Sphaerotilus montanus: one gene and its partners. The protein of the gene in region 1 interacts with the protein of each later gene in a pairwise test. Links are inferred from orthologs where the notes say so. Each region holds a gene or a part of one and is shown in the gene's direction. Other genes may lie near its edges.

Region 1 (4,490 bases):
CTGGAAGAAGGCGCTCTACCCGCTGGCCTGCCTCGTGATGATGGCACTGGCGCTGCCCTTCGCCTACCTGCACGCCCGCTCCGGCGGCCTCTCGCTCAAGGTGTTCGGCGGCATCCTGCTGGGCATCAGCTTCGTGCTGCTCAACAACGTCACCGGCCACCTCGGGCTGCTCCACCAATGGACGCCGTGGCTGGCGGCCAGTCTCCCCAGCGTGCTGTACCTGCTGATGTCGCTCGGCGCCTTCAGCTGGCTGGTGCGCTACCGCTGAACCAGGAACCCTCCCCATGCACGGCATCCTCCTCTTCGCCCACGGCGCCCGCGACCCTGCCTGGGCCACCCCCTTCCACACGATCGCCGCGCACATGCGCCAGGAATCCGGCGGGCGCCCCGTCGCCCTCGCCTTCCTGGAGCTGATGACGCCCAACCTCGAAGCCGGCGTGGCCGAGCTGGCCGCGCAGGGCTGCACCGCCGTCACGGTGGTGCCGCTGTTCCTCGGCGCGGGCGGCCATGTCCGGCGCGACCTGCCGCTGCTGCTCGACAGCGCCCGTGCGCACTTCCCCGGCGTGGAGATCGCCACGACGGCTGCGATCGGCGAGCTGGACGCCGTGACGCTGGCCATCGCCCGCGCGGCGCTGACGCTGCTGCCGGCATGAACCTGCACCAGTTCCGCTTCGTGCAGGAGGCGGCGCGCCGCAACCTCAACCTCACCGAGACCGCCAAGGCCCTGCACACCTCGCAGCCGGGCATCTCCAAGGCCATCCTGGAGCTGGAGGAAGAGCTGGGCGTGGACATCTTCGCCCGCCACGGCAAGCGCCTGCGCCGCGTCACCGAGCCGGGCCGCCAGGTGCTGACCTCGATCGAGATCATCATGCGCGAGGTCGCCAACCTGCGGCGCATCGGCGAGGACTACTCGCGCCAGGAGGCCGGCACGCTCTCCATCGCCGCGACCCACACCCAGGCCCGCTACGTGCTGCCGACCCCCGTGGCCGCCTTGCGCACCCGCTACCCCAAGGTCGCGGTCAGCCTGCACCAGGGCACGCCCGAGCAGGTCGCGCAGATGATCCTCGACGACTCGGCCGAGATCGGCATGGCCACCGAGCGCCTGACGCAGTACGACGATCTGGTCACGCTGCCCTGCTACGAGTGGCGCCATGTCGTGGTCGTGCCGGCGGCGCACCCGCTGGCGCGTGTCGAGCGGCTGACGCTGGAGCAGATCGCCGCCGAGCCGCTGATCAGCTACCACCCGTCCTTCACCGGGCGGTCCAAGATCGACGCCGCCTTCGAGCAGCGCCAGCTGAAGCCGAACTTCGTGCTGGAGGCCATCGACTCGGACGTGATCAAGACCTACGTGCGGCTCGGGCTGGGCGTGGGCATCGTCGCCGAGATGGCGGTGGCGGACGACCCGCTGTGCGCGCCGGGCGGTGACCTGATCGCCCGTCCGGTCGGGCACCTGTTCGGGCCGAACGTGGCGCGCATCGCCTTCAAGCGCGGCGCCTACCTGCGCAACTTCGTCTACACCTTTGCCGAGCTGCTCTCCGACCAGCTCACCCGCCCGCTGATCGAGCGCGCCATGCTCGGCCTCGCCGCCGACCGACCCGCCAGCGACGGACTCTGACCCACCCCCACCGTCATGCCCGCGCAAGCGGGCACCCACGCGAGCCACCCCAATGACCGCCACCGCCCGCACCCCCGCCGTCACCAGCCGCCTGCCGCAAGTCGGAACGACCATCTTCACCGTGATGTCAGCCCTCGCGACTCAGTGCGGCGCGGTCAACCTCGGCCAGGGCTTCCCGGACTTCGACGGCGACCCGCGCCTGATGCAGGCGGTCAAGGACGCGCTGGACGCCGGCCACAACCAGTACCCGCCGATGACCGGCATCCCTGCGCTGCGCGAGGCCATCGCCGCCAAGGTCGAGGCGCTCTACGGCCACCGCTACGACCCCGCCACCGAGGTCACAGTCACAGCGGGCGCCACGCAGGCCATCATCACCGCCGTCCTGGCGCTCGTGCACCCGGGCGACGAGGTCATCGTGCTGGACCCGTGCTACGACAGCTACGAGCCGAGCATCGTGCTGGCCGGCGCCACCCCCGTGCATGTGCCGCTGACGGCCGGCACCTTCCGCCCCGACTTCGCCGCCATCACCGCCGCGATCACGCCGAAGACCCGCGCGATCCTGGTCAACACCCCGCACAACCCGACCGGCACCGTCTGGACCGCCGCCGAGCAGCAGCAGCTCGCCGACCTGCTCCGGCCGACCGAGATCCTGCTGCTGTCCGACGAGGTCTACGAGCACATGGTCTACGACGGCGCCGCCCACCTCAGCGTCGCCAGCCACCCCGAACTCGCCGCCCGCAGCGTGCTCATCTCCAGCTTCGGCAAGACCTACCACGTCACCGGCTGGAAGGTCGGCTTCGTCGCCGCACCCGCGCCGCTGATGGCCGAGTTCCGCAAGGTCCACCAGTTCAACGTCTTCACGGTCAACACGCCGATGCAGCACGCGCTGGCCGCCTACATGGCCGATCCGGCGCCCTACCTGGAGCTTGGCGCCTTCTACCAGCGCAAGCGCGACCTGTTCCGCGCCGGACTGGCCGGGACGGGGCTGCGGCTGCTGCCCTGCGAAGGCACCTACTTCCAGAGCGTGGACTACAGCGGCCTCGCCCCGGAGATCGCCAGCCTCGGCGAAGCCGCGTTCTGCGAGTGGCTCACGCGCGAGGTGGGCGTGGCGGCGATCCCGCTGTCGGCCTTCTACCCGGACGGGCGCGACCAGCAGATCGCCCGGCTGTGCTTCGCCAAACGGGATGAAACGCTGCAGATGGCGCTGGAACGGCTGCGTGCACGCCTCGGCTGAACCGAGGGAAAACACCGACCACGGCGCAACCGTTTGCGACGAAAAGAACGAACGATCGTTCTTTTTTCCATGCCAGAATCTTCGGCGATGTCCACGACCCTGCCCGCCGAACTGCAAATCTCCCGCCACGACAGCACCCTGGTGCTGACGCTGCGCGACCCCGCGTCCCGCAATGCCCTGTCGCCGGCCATTTACGCGGCCGCGATCGCGGCACTGGACGACGCCGCCCGCGACCCGACGCTGCGCGCCATCGTGCTGACCGGCGCGGACGGCCACTTCAGCGGCGGCGGCAACCTGAACCAGCTCGCCGCCGTGCGTGGCCAGCCCGAAGTGCAGGCGGCCCGCGTGGACGCACTGCACGGCTGGATCGCCGCGATGCGGGCGCATCCGCTGCCGGTGATCGCCGCGGTCGAGGGTGCGGCAGCGGGGGCCGGCTGCTCGCTGGCGCTGGCCTGTGACCTGCTCGTCGCCTCGACCACCGCCCGCTTCGGCCTGGCCTACGGCCGCATCGGCGCCTCGCCGGACGGCGGCGCGGTGCAGGCGCTGATGCAGTTGTTGCCGCGCCAGCAGGCGCTGGAGTGGCTGTGGCTGGCGCAGGTGCGCAGCGCGGCGGACCTCCACCGCGCGGGGCTGGTCAATCGCCTGACCGACCCCGGACAGGCACTCGATGAAGCCCTGGCGCTGGCCGCATCCCTGGCGCATTTCGCACCGAACGTGATCGCCTCGGTCAAGCGGCTCTCGGCAGACGCCGCCGCCCTGCCGCTGGCCACCCACCTCGACCGCGAACGCGACGCCTTCATCGCCAACATCAACCACGACAACGGCGGCGAAGGCCTGGCCGCGTGGCGCGAGAAGCGCGCGCCACAGTTCCGCTGACCGACCACGGACCCGGACCCCGACCCGACATGACGCAGACCCCGCTCCCGCGCCGACGCCTCTACCTGATGCGCCACGGCTCCGTCGACTACTTCCTCGACGACGGCACCCCGGTCCCACCCGACACCGTGCCGCTCAACGCCACCGGCCGTGCGCAGGCCGATGCCGCGGGCGCGCTGTTCGCCGCATCGGCGGTCACCTTCGACCGCGTGCTGGTCAGCGGCCTGCCGCGCACGGTGGAGACTGCGCAGCGTGCACTCGCCGCGGCGCGTTCGACCACCACGATCGAGACCGACCCCGCGCTGCAGGAAATCCGCCCCGGCCGTCTGTCCGATCTGCCGCGGGACCAGGTGCGCGACGCCTTCCTCGGCGCCTTCGAAGGCGGTGCCACGCGCGAGGCCGTGGAGCAGCACCGCTTCCTGGGTGGCGAGAGCGTGGGCGAACTGCTCGACCGCTGCCTGCCCGCCTGGACACGCTTCCTGGCGCGCGACGACTGGGACTGCGCGCTGCTGGTGCTGCACGGCGGCGTGAACCGGGCCTTGCTGTCGAGCGCGCTGGCCGGCACACGCGCCTTCTTCGGCCGGATCGAGCAGGCACCGGCCTGCATCAACGTGCTCGACATCGGCGCCGACCACGCGGTCGTGCGCGCGATGAACCTGTCCCCCTCGCAGTGGCTCCACCACCGCGAGCGCCAGACGACGATGGAAAAGCTGCTCGCGCAGTACCTGCGCACGTGAACACCTGAGCACCTGAGAACTGGAACCC
Region 2 (3,758 bases), 1.4 Mb from region 1 along the record:
GCCAATGACGTCATCCACGCCTGGATGATTCCGGCCTTCGGTGTCAAGCAGGACGCGATCCCCGGTTTCGTGCGCGACACCTGGTTCCGTGCAGAACGCACCGGCGATTTCTACGGCCAGTGCGCCGAGTTGTGCGGCAAGGAACATGCCTACATGCCGATCCACGTCAAGGTCGTGACCGACGCGGAATACACCACCTGGGTGGCCGGCGAGAAGAAGAAGCTCGCCGCCCTGGCCGACGATCCGGCCAAGGAATGGAAGCTGCCCGACCTGATCGCCCGCGGCGAGAAGGTCTACGCCAACAACTGCGCCGCCTGCCACCAGGCCAACGGCAAGGGTGCCGGCCCGATCAAGCCGCTCGACGCCTCGCCGGTCGTGCTCGACGCCGACAAGGGCAAGCAGATCGCGGTGCTGCTGCATGGCCAGAACAATGGTGCGATGCCGGCATGGAAACAGCTCTCGGACACCGAGATCGCCGCCGTGATCACGTACACCAAGAACAGCTGGTCCAACAAGACCGAGCAGATCGTCCAGCCGGCCGAAGTGGTCGCTGCCCGCAAGTAACCAAGACGACACACCAGAGGATCACTACCCATGAGCGCAGTTCTCCATCCGGGCGGTCACGGTCACGGGCATGACGACCATGCCCATGACGACCACCACCACGCTCCCCACGGCTGGCGTCGCTGGGTCTTCGCGACCAACCACAAGGACATCGGCACGCTGTACATGCTGTTCGCCTTCACGATGCTGATGATCGGCGGCGTGCTGGCGCTGCTGATCCGACTGGAGCTGTTCCAGCCGGGTCTGCAATTCGTGAACCCCGAGCTGTTCAACCAGTTCACCACGATGCACGGGCTGATCATGGTGTTCGGCGCGATCATGCCGGCCTTCGTCGGCTTCGCGAACTGGATGATCCCGCTGCAGATCGGCGCCGGCGACATGGCCTTCGCGCGGATGAACAACTTCAGCTTCTGGCTGATGATCCCCGCCGCGATCATGCTGGTGGCGAGCTTCTTCATGCCCGGCGGTGCCCCCGCTGCCGGCTGGACGCTCTATGCGCCGCTGACGCTGCAGATGGGCCCGTCGATGGATGCCGGCATCTTCGCGATGCACATCCTGGGCGCCTCGTCGATCATGGGCTCGATCAACATCGTCGTCACCATCCTGAACATGCGCGCTCCCGGCATGACGCTGATGAAGATGCCGATGTTCGTCTGGACCTGGCTGATCACCGCCTACCTGCTGATCGCGGTCATGCCCGTGCTGGCCGGTGCGATCACCATGACGCTGACGGACCGCCACTTCGGCACCAGCTTCTTCAACCCCGCCGGCGGCGGTGATCCGATCATGTACCAGCACGTGTTCTGGTTCTTCGGTCACCCCGAGGTCTACATCATGATCCTGCCGGCCTTCGGCATCGTCAGCCAGATCATCCCGGCCTTCGCCCGCAAGCGCCTGTTCGGTTATGCGTCGATGGTGTACGCCACCGCGTCGATCGCCATCCTGTCGTTCATCGTGTGGGCCCACCACATGTACACGACCGGCATGCCGCTGACGGGCCAGCTGTTCTTCATGTACGCGACGATGCTGATCTCGGTGCCGACCGGCGTGAAGGTGTTCAACTGGATCGCGACGATGTGGCGCGGCTCGATGACCTTCGAAACCCCGATGCTGTGGGCCGTGGGGTTCATCTTCGTGTTCACGATGGGCGGCTTCACCGGCCTGATCCTCTCGATGGCCCCGATCGACATCAACCTGCAGGACACCTACTACGTCGTGGCGCACTTCCACTACGTGCTGGTGGCCGGCTCGCTGTTCGCGATGTTCGCCGGCGTGTACTACTGGGGTCCGAAGTGGACCGGCGTGATGTACTCGGAAGGCCGCGGCAAGTTCCACTTCTGGGGCTCGCTGGTGACCTTCAACATCACCTTCTTCCCGATGCACTTCCTGGGCATGGCCGGCATGCCGCGCCGCTACGCCGACTACCCGCTGCAGTTCGCCGACTTCAACATGATCGCGTCGATCGGCGCGCTCGGTTTCGGTCTGATGCAGGTCTACTTCTTCCTGTTCGTCGTCGTCCCGATGATGCGCGGCAAGGGTGCCAAGGCCCCGCAGAAGCCGTGGGAAGCCGCCGAAGGCCTGGAGTGGGAAGTGCCGTCGCCGGCCCCGTTCCACACCTTCGAGACCCCGCCCACGCTGGACGTCACCGCCACCAAGGTGCTGAAGTTCTGATCGACCAAGGACAACCCGCCATGAACAACGAAGAAAAACGACGCAGCAACGTGCGACTCGGGCTGATCCTGGCCACGGTGGCGCTGGTGTTCTTCGTCGGGTTCATGGCCCGGGTGGTGCTGCTCTCGGGAGCCCACCCGTGAGCGACACGCCGAAGGACGCCCGCCTGCAGCGCGACAACAAGCGCATGCTGGGCAAGCTGTGTGTCATCGCCACGGTGATGTTCGGCTTCGGCTACGCGCTGGTGCCGATGTACGAATCGATCTGCGAGGCGCTGGGGATCAACATCCTCAGCCGCAGCGAGCTGCTGGTCAGCGGCAGGTCCGGGCCGGGCACCTTCAACACCCAGGTCGATACCAGCCGCACCATCACGGTCGAGTTCGATGCCAACGCGCGCGGCCCGTGGGACTTCAAGCCCGCACAGTCCTCCGTCCAGGTCCATCCCGGCGCAGTGACCACGGTGATGTACGAGTTCCGCAACGTCCAGAACCGCACGATGTCGGCACAAGCCATCCCCAGCTATGCCCCGAAGCAGGCCATGGCGCACTTCAACAAGCTGGAGTGCTTCTGCTTCAACGAGTACACGCTCGCGCCGGGCGAGTCGAAGAAGTGGCCGGTGGTGTTCGTGATCGACCCGAAGCTGTCCAGGGACGTGAACACCATCACCCTGTCCTACACCTTCTTCGAGGTCGGCGCCAAGACCCCGCCCGCGCCGGTCACTGGCGCAGCAACCCAGGTGCTGCCACAGGGAGCCGGTTCATGACCGAGCCGCAGCGCACCTCGGCGAACGACCTGCGCGACGCGGTACGGCGCAAGAGTTCGTTCGCGCAAAGCATGAAGGCCGTGGCCTGGTCCTTCTTCGGCATCCGCCGCGGGGCTGACCACCAGAACGACGTCAACCAGCTCAATCCCGTGCACATCATCCTGGCCGGCCTGCTCAGCGCAGCGCTGTTTGTCGGCCTGCTGGTGCTGCTGGTCCGCTGGATCGCGGGCTGAGCCAGTCTCACAAGACAACACACACCACAACATTCGCGACACGGATTCCAGGAGCAACTCATGTCGGCAACAACCAAAGGCGTGACGCCTTACTACTATGTCCCGGCGCCCTCGCGGCACCCGGTGATGACCTCGATCGGCCTGTTCTTCGTGATCCTGGGCGCAGGCCAGTGGGTCAACGGCCATGGCTGGGGGGCGTACGCGCTGCTGTTCGGCCTGCTGTGGACAGTCTTCGTGCTGCGCCAGTGGTTCGGGGAAGCCGCGGGAGAAGCCGAAGCCGGCATGCTGAGCGACCGCGTCGACGTCTCGCACCGCTGGAGCATGGCCTGGTTCATCTTCTCGGAAGTGATGTTCTTCGCCGCCTTCTTCGGTGCGCTGTACTGGGCCCGCACCCAGTCGGTGCCCAGCCTGGGCAGCCTGGAAAACGCGCTGCTGTGGCCCGACTTCAAGGGCATCTGGCCGAGTTCCGGCGCGGGGGCCACCGGCTCGCCGGCCGGCATCGTCGAGCCGTTCCAGACCATGGGGCC
Region 3 (4,988 bases), 1.1 Mb from region 1 along the record:
CGATGGCTGGCCGGCGGCTGGCCGGCGCTCCTTCCAGCCGGGACTGCAGACGCTGCTGCAGCGCCTGCCAGACCCGGACACCGGCTCCCCCGAGCCCGAGAAACAAATGGTTCATTGAATGGTCATGCCTTGAATACAGGTCGTCCGTGTCGCTGCGTTCCGCAATCGGCAGCGACGTGTGCATATGGTGTGGGCGTTCAGCCGATCAACTTACCCTGATCGGTCCCGGAATGCACCGGAAACAGAGGGGTGAAAGCGGCGTCATTTTGCGATATTCTCAATTCTGGACGCGCGCGTTAAACGGCACTTTGCGGCACATCCAGCACATGCGATCTGGAGGCGGCACGGCTGCCTACAATTCCCGCATGAACTTCGTCCACCTGCGCACCCACACCGAGTACTCCGTCGTCGATGGCACCCTGCGGATCGATGACGCGGTCAAGGCCGCAGCCAAGGACGGCCAGGCCGCCATGGCCATCACCGACCTGTCCAATCTCTTCGGTGCCATCAAGTTCTACAACGCCGCCCGCAAGAAGGGCGTGCAGCCGCTGCTCGGCACCGATGTCTGGCTCGAACCCGAAGGCCCGGCCACCGCGGGCGATGCGCGGCCCCCATCCCGGCTGCTGCTGCTGGTGCAGAACCGGCAGGGCTACCTGAACCTGTGCGAGCTGCTCTCAAGGGCCTGGATCACCAACGTGCAGCGCAACAACCAGGCCTGGGTGAAGTGGGCCTGGCTGGAGGAGCTGGGCGAGGGCCTGATCGTGCTGTCCGGCGGCGTGATGGGCTGCGTGGGGCAGGCGCTGGCGATGGGGGATCAGCCCCGGGCGCGCGATCTGGCGAAGCGGCTGGCGGCGATGTTCCCGACGCGCTTCTACCTGGAGGTGCAGCGCGCCCAGTTGCCCGGCCACGAAGCCAACGTGCGCGCCACGGTGCCACTGGCGGCGAAGCTCAAGCTGCCAGTGGTCGCCACGCACCCGGTGCAGTTCCTGGAAGCCGATGATTTCGACGCCCACGAGGCGCGTGTCTGCGTGGCCGAAGGCGACACGATCGGCAACCCGAAGCGGGTCAAGCGCTTCAGCCGCGACCAGCATTTCAAGACGCAAGCCGAGATGGCTGCCCTCTTCGCCGACCTGCCCGGCGCGCTGGAGAACACGGCAGAGATCGCCCGGCGCTGCAGCCTGACGCTGGTGCTGGGCAAGCCGCAGCTGCCGAACTTCCCGACGCCGCTGCTGGCCGACGGCACGCCGATGCCGATGGCCGACTACTTCCGCCAGCTCTCCTTCGAGGGCCTGGAAGACCGCCTGAAGCTGCTCTACCCGAACGTGGCCAGGCGCGACACGGAACGCCCGCGCTACGTCGAGCGGCTGGAATTCGAGCTGACGACGATCCTGAAGATGGGCTTCCCCGGCTACTTCCTGATCGTGTCGGACTTCATCCGCTGGGCCAAGGCCAACGGCTGCCCGGTCGGCCCAGGGCGGGGGTCCGGCGCCGGCTCGCTGGTTGCCTACGCGCTGTCGATCACCGACCTCGACCCGCTGCAATACAACCTGCTGTTCGAGCGCTTCCTGAACCCCGAGCGCGTGTCGATGCCCGACTTCGACATCGACTTCTGCCAAGGCAACCGCGACCGTGTCATCGACTATGTCAAGGAGCGCTACGGCCGCCCGGCGGTGAGCCAGATCGCCACCTTCGGCACGATGGCCGCCAAGGCCGCGCTGCGCGACATCGGCCGCGTGCTGGGCATGGGCTACGGCCACGTGGACTCGATCGCCAAGCTGATCCCCGCCCCGCCGGGCAAGTCGGTGACGCTGGCCCGCGTGCCGGACGAGCCGGACAGCGGCGTCATCTACGCGCGCAAGGAAGCGCCCGAGCTGGAGGAGCGCGAGAAGAACGAGGAAGAGGTGGCCGAGCTGCTGAGCCTGGCCATGCGCGTCGAAGGCATGGTGCGCAACATCGGCATGCACGCGGGCGGCGTGCTGATCGCCCCCGGCAAGATCACCGACTTCTGCCCGCAGTACCAGCAGCCCGGCAGCGACTCCGCGGTCAGCCAGTACGACAAGGACGACGTGGAGGCGATCGGCCTCGTGAAGTTCGACTTCCTGGGGCTGGCGACGCTGACGATCCTCGAACTCGCCAAGGAGTTCATCGTCACCCGCCACGAGCACCGCAAGGACTTCGCCTTCGAGACCATCCCGCTGGACGATGCGGCCGTCTACAAGCTGTTCTCCGACGGGCTGACCGAGGCGGTGTTCCAGTTCGAATCGGGCGGGATGCAGCGGATGCTGCGCGACGCCAAGCCGAGCCGGCTGGAAGACCTGATCGCGCTGAACGCCCTGTACCGCCCGGGCCCGATGGACCTGATCCCCAGCTTCGTGGCGCGCAAGCACGGCCGCGAGGTGGTCGAGTACCCGCACCCGCTGGTGGAGAAGGTGCTCGCCGAGACCTACGGGATCATGGTCTACCAGGAACAGGTGATGCAGACCGCGCAGGTGCTGGGCGGCTACTCGCTGGGTGGTGCGGACATGCTGCGCCGCGCGATGGGCAAGAAGAAGGCCGACGAGATGGCCACCCACCGCGCCATCTTCCGCAAGGGCGCGGCCGAGAAGGACATCAGCCAGGACAAGGCCGACGAGGTCTTCGACCTGATGGAGAAGTTCGCGGGCTACGGCTTCAACAAGTCGCACGCCGCCGCCTACTCGCTCTTGGCGTACCACACCGGCTGGATCAAGGTCCACCACACGGCCGAGTTCTTCGCGGCCAACATGACCATCGAACTCGACGACACCGACAAGCTCAAGGTGTTGCGCGACGACGCGATGAAGAACTTCGGGATCGCGTTTGAAGCGCCCGACATCAACCTCGGCGTCTACCGCTTCGAGCCGGCGCCGGGCAAGGCGGGCAACAAGCTGATCCGCTACGGGCTGGGCGCCGTCAAGGGCACGGGCCAGGGCGCGATCGAGGCCATCATCCGGGCGCGCACCGAGGGCGGGCCGTTCCGCTCGCTGTTCGATTTCGCGGCGCGTGTGGACCGCAAGAGCCTCAACAAGCGCGTGATCGAGGCGCTGATCAAGGCGGGCGCCTTCGACAAGCTGCACCCGCTCGGTCTGGACGGCCGGGCGCAACTGCTCGCCAGCGTCAGCCTCGCGCTCGAATACGCCGATTCACAGGCGGCGCACGCGGACCAGGTCGGCCTGTTCGATTTCGGTGGCGCGGACGACGACCACGGCAGCTCGACCCGCGAGCCGGACTATCCCGTCGTCGAGACCTGGGACGTGAAGACCCGGCTCACGCACGAGAAGGTCGCGCTGGGCTACTACTTCTCGGGCCACCTGTTCGACCAGGTGGAAGCCGAGGTGCGCCAGTTCGCCCGCCGCCGCATCGAGGACCTCAGCGACAGCCGCGACCCGCAGACACTGGCTGGCATCGTCACCGACCTGCGCATCGTCAACGGCCAGCGCGGCAAGGTGGCGATCTTCAAGCTCGACGACAAGACCGGCGCGGTCGAGTCGGTCGTCGCCGAAGACCTGCTGAACGCCAACCTCGCGCTGCTGAAAGACGACGAGCTGCTCATCCTCACCGGCAAGGCGCAGCCGGACCGCTTCAGCGGCGGCGTACGCTTCAACGTGCAGCAGATCACCGACCTCGCCACGGCGCGCAGCCAGCGGGCGCGGCACCTGCTCGTCCCGGTGACGGACACGCTGCCGGCGTTCGACGCGCTGCTGGCCGAGCACCCGGCGCGCCCGGCGCCGCCCTCCGAGTTCGGCGAAGACACGCGCCCACAAGGCGTCAACGTGCGGCTGCGCATCCAGCGCGAGACGGCCACGGGGGATGTGGACCTCGGCGACGCGGTGCGCTTTTTCCCGAGTGACGCTGCGCTGGCGTGGTGGAAGGCGCAGACACGCGGCGCGGCGCGGATGGTCTACCACGACGAAGCCGCCACTTGAACCCCTCTGCCCAAGGGGATGGTTCGCCGGCCTTGGATGGTTAAAGTGAAAAAGTTCCCTCTTCACTGCATCCACACAAGTCCCCTTCGAGGTTTCCCATGAACATCCGCCCTCTGATCTCCAGCAGTCTGCTGGCCGTGCTGGCCCTGAGTTCCACGCACAGCCATGCCTTGGCTGTGCAATCCGAATGCACGTCGCTCACATCCGCCAGCGGCGTGACGATCGAGGAATGCGCTTGGAGTGACGGCTTCGGCATGGGGGCGTCATACGGGATCTACAACTACTCGCAAGAGGCCATCACCGCCTTTGCCGTCAGCACCACGGCGCCAGCCAACGCCGAAGCGTGGTCGGAGTATTTCACCTGGAGCAAGGTGTACGTGTCGGAGGCCACCTGGAACAGCACCCAGAACCTCAGCGCCATCGGACAGTTTTCCGCCGTCTTCGGCACCGAGGAACACGCTGCGTTCCTGTACTGGAACGGCACGGCAGACAGCGCCGGATTGCCCGTCAACATCACCGGCGAGGATGCACTCGCGGCCGGTCAAGTGCATGGCGGCTACTTCGGATTTTCGGGCGGCTACCCGGCCTCGGAGTTCATCTCCTTCTCTGGCACCACCGCCGGCGGCCTGGGCGGCCTGACGCCCCTCGCGGGCAGCTTCATGAACGTCAGCGCCGTGCCAGAGCCAGCCTCGATGGCGCTGATGCTGGCGGGTCTTGGTGTGGTGGGGTCCGTGGCGCGCCGTCGGCGCGCCTGACCGCCCGCCCGGTCCTTCAGCCCTTGTTCGCCAGCAAGGCCAATGCGCCCTGGCCTGCTACCCGGCCACTGGCGAAACACGCGGTCAGCAGGTAGCCGCCGGTCGGCGCTTCCCAGTCGAGCATCTCGCCGGCGCAGAACACACCCGGCAGCGCGGACAGCATCAGCCCCGCGTCCATCGCCTCCAGCCGTACGCCGCCCGCGCTGCTGATCGCCTCGTCGATCGGGCGCGGGGCGGTCAGGCGCAGCGGCAGCGCCTTGATGCGGCCAGAGAGCGCGGCCGGATCGGC

What was found. The genes of interacting proteins can lie anywhere in the genome.
Region 2: the proteins of BDD16_RS17490 (region 1) and ctaD interact in binary tests that used the Escherichia coli proteins (3 or more experiments, as listed by UniProt). The link is inferred for Sphaerotilus montanus from one-to-one orthologs.
Region 3: the proteins of BDD16_RS17490 (region 1) and dnaE interact in binary tests that used the Escherichia coli proteins (3 or more experiments, as listed by UniProt). The link is inferred for Sphaerotilus montanus from one-to-one orthologs.

Annotation. Positions count from the first base shown.
Region 1 is NZ_JACCFH010000001.1:3,840,789-3,845,278, reverse strand. What follows is about bases 957-3,758. They hold BDD16_RS17490 (pyridoxal phosphate-dependent aminotransferase), read left to right. Parts: upstream 957-1,667; coding sequence 1,668-2,849; downstream 2,850-3,758. Other genes in these bases: BDD16_RS17480 (histidine phosphatase family protein), read left to right, coding at 3,755-3,758; BDD16_RS17485 (oxepin-CoA hydrolase, alternative type), read left to right, coding at 2,937-3,725; BDD16_RS17495 (CysB family HTH-type transcriptional regulator), read left to right, coding at 957-1,615. In the rest of the region: LPS export ABC transporter permease LptG, read left to right, coding at 1-268; BDD16_RS17500 (sirohydrochlorin chelatase), read left to right, coding at 285-653; more of BDD16_RS17495, read left to right, coding at 650-956; more of BDD16_RS17480, read left to right, coding at 3,759-4,462. UniProt on the Escherichia coli protein: Shows aminotransferase activity with methionine and histidine as substrates, and to a lesser extent also with phenylalanine.
Region 2 is NZ_JACCFH010000001.1:2,452,589-2,456,346, reverse strand. Bases 1-2,914 are described here. They hold ctaD (cytochrome c oxidase subunit I), read left to right. Parts: upstream 1-594; coding sequence 595-2,235; downstream 2,236-2,914. Other genes in these bases: BDD16_RS11070 (cytochrome c oxidase assembly protein), read left to right, coding at 2,375-2,914; BDD16_RS22810 (cytochrome oxidase small assembly protein), read left to right, coding at 2,256-2,378; coxB (cytochrome c oxidase subunit II), read left to right, coding at 1-564. Outside these bases: more of BDD16_RS11070, read left to right, coding at 2,915-2,998; BDD16_RS11065 (DUF2970 domain-containing protein), read left to right, coding at 2,995-3,231; BDD16_RS11060 (cytochrome c oxidase subunit 3), read left to right, coding at 3,292-3,758. UniProt on the Escherichia coli protein: Cytochrome bo(3) ubiquinol oxidase is the terminal enzyme in the aerobic respiratory chain of E.coli that predominates when cells are grown at high aeration.
Region 3 is NZ_JACCFH010000001.1:2,756,073-2,761,060, reverse strand. The notes cover bases 1-4,144. They hold dnaE (DNA polymerase III subunit alpha), read left to right. Parts: upstream 1-365; coding sequence 366-3,944; downstream 3,945-4,144. Other genes in these bases: BDD16_RS12555 (PEP-CTERM sorting domain-containing protein), read left to right, coding at 4,043-4,144; BDD16_RS12565 (tubulin-like doman-containing protein), read right to left, coding at 1-115. Outside these bases: more of BDD16_RS12555, read left to right, coding at 4,145-4,699; BDD16_RS12550 (TIGR03862 family flavoprotein), read right to left, coding at 4,716-4,988. UniProt on the Escherichia coli protein: DNA polymerase III is a complex, multichain enzyme responsible for most of the replicative synthesis in bacteria. This DNA polymerase also exhibits 3' to 5' exonuclease activity. The alpha chain is the DNA polymerase catalytic subunit.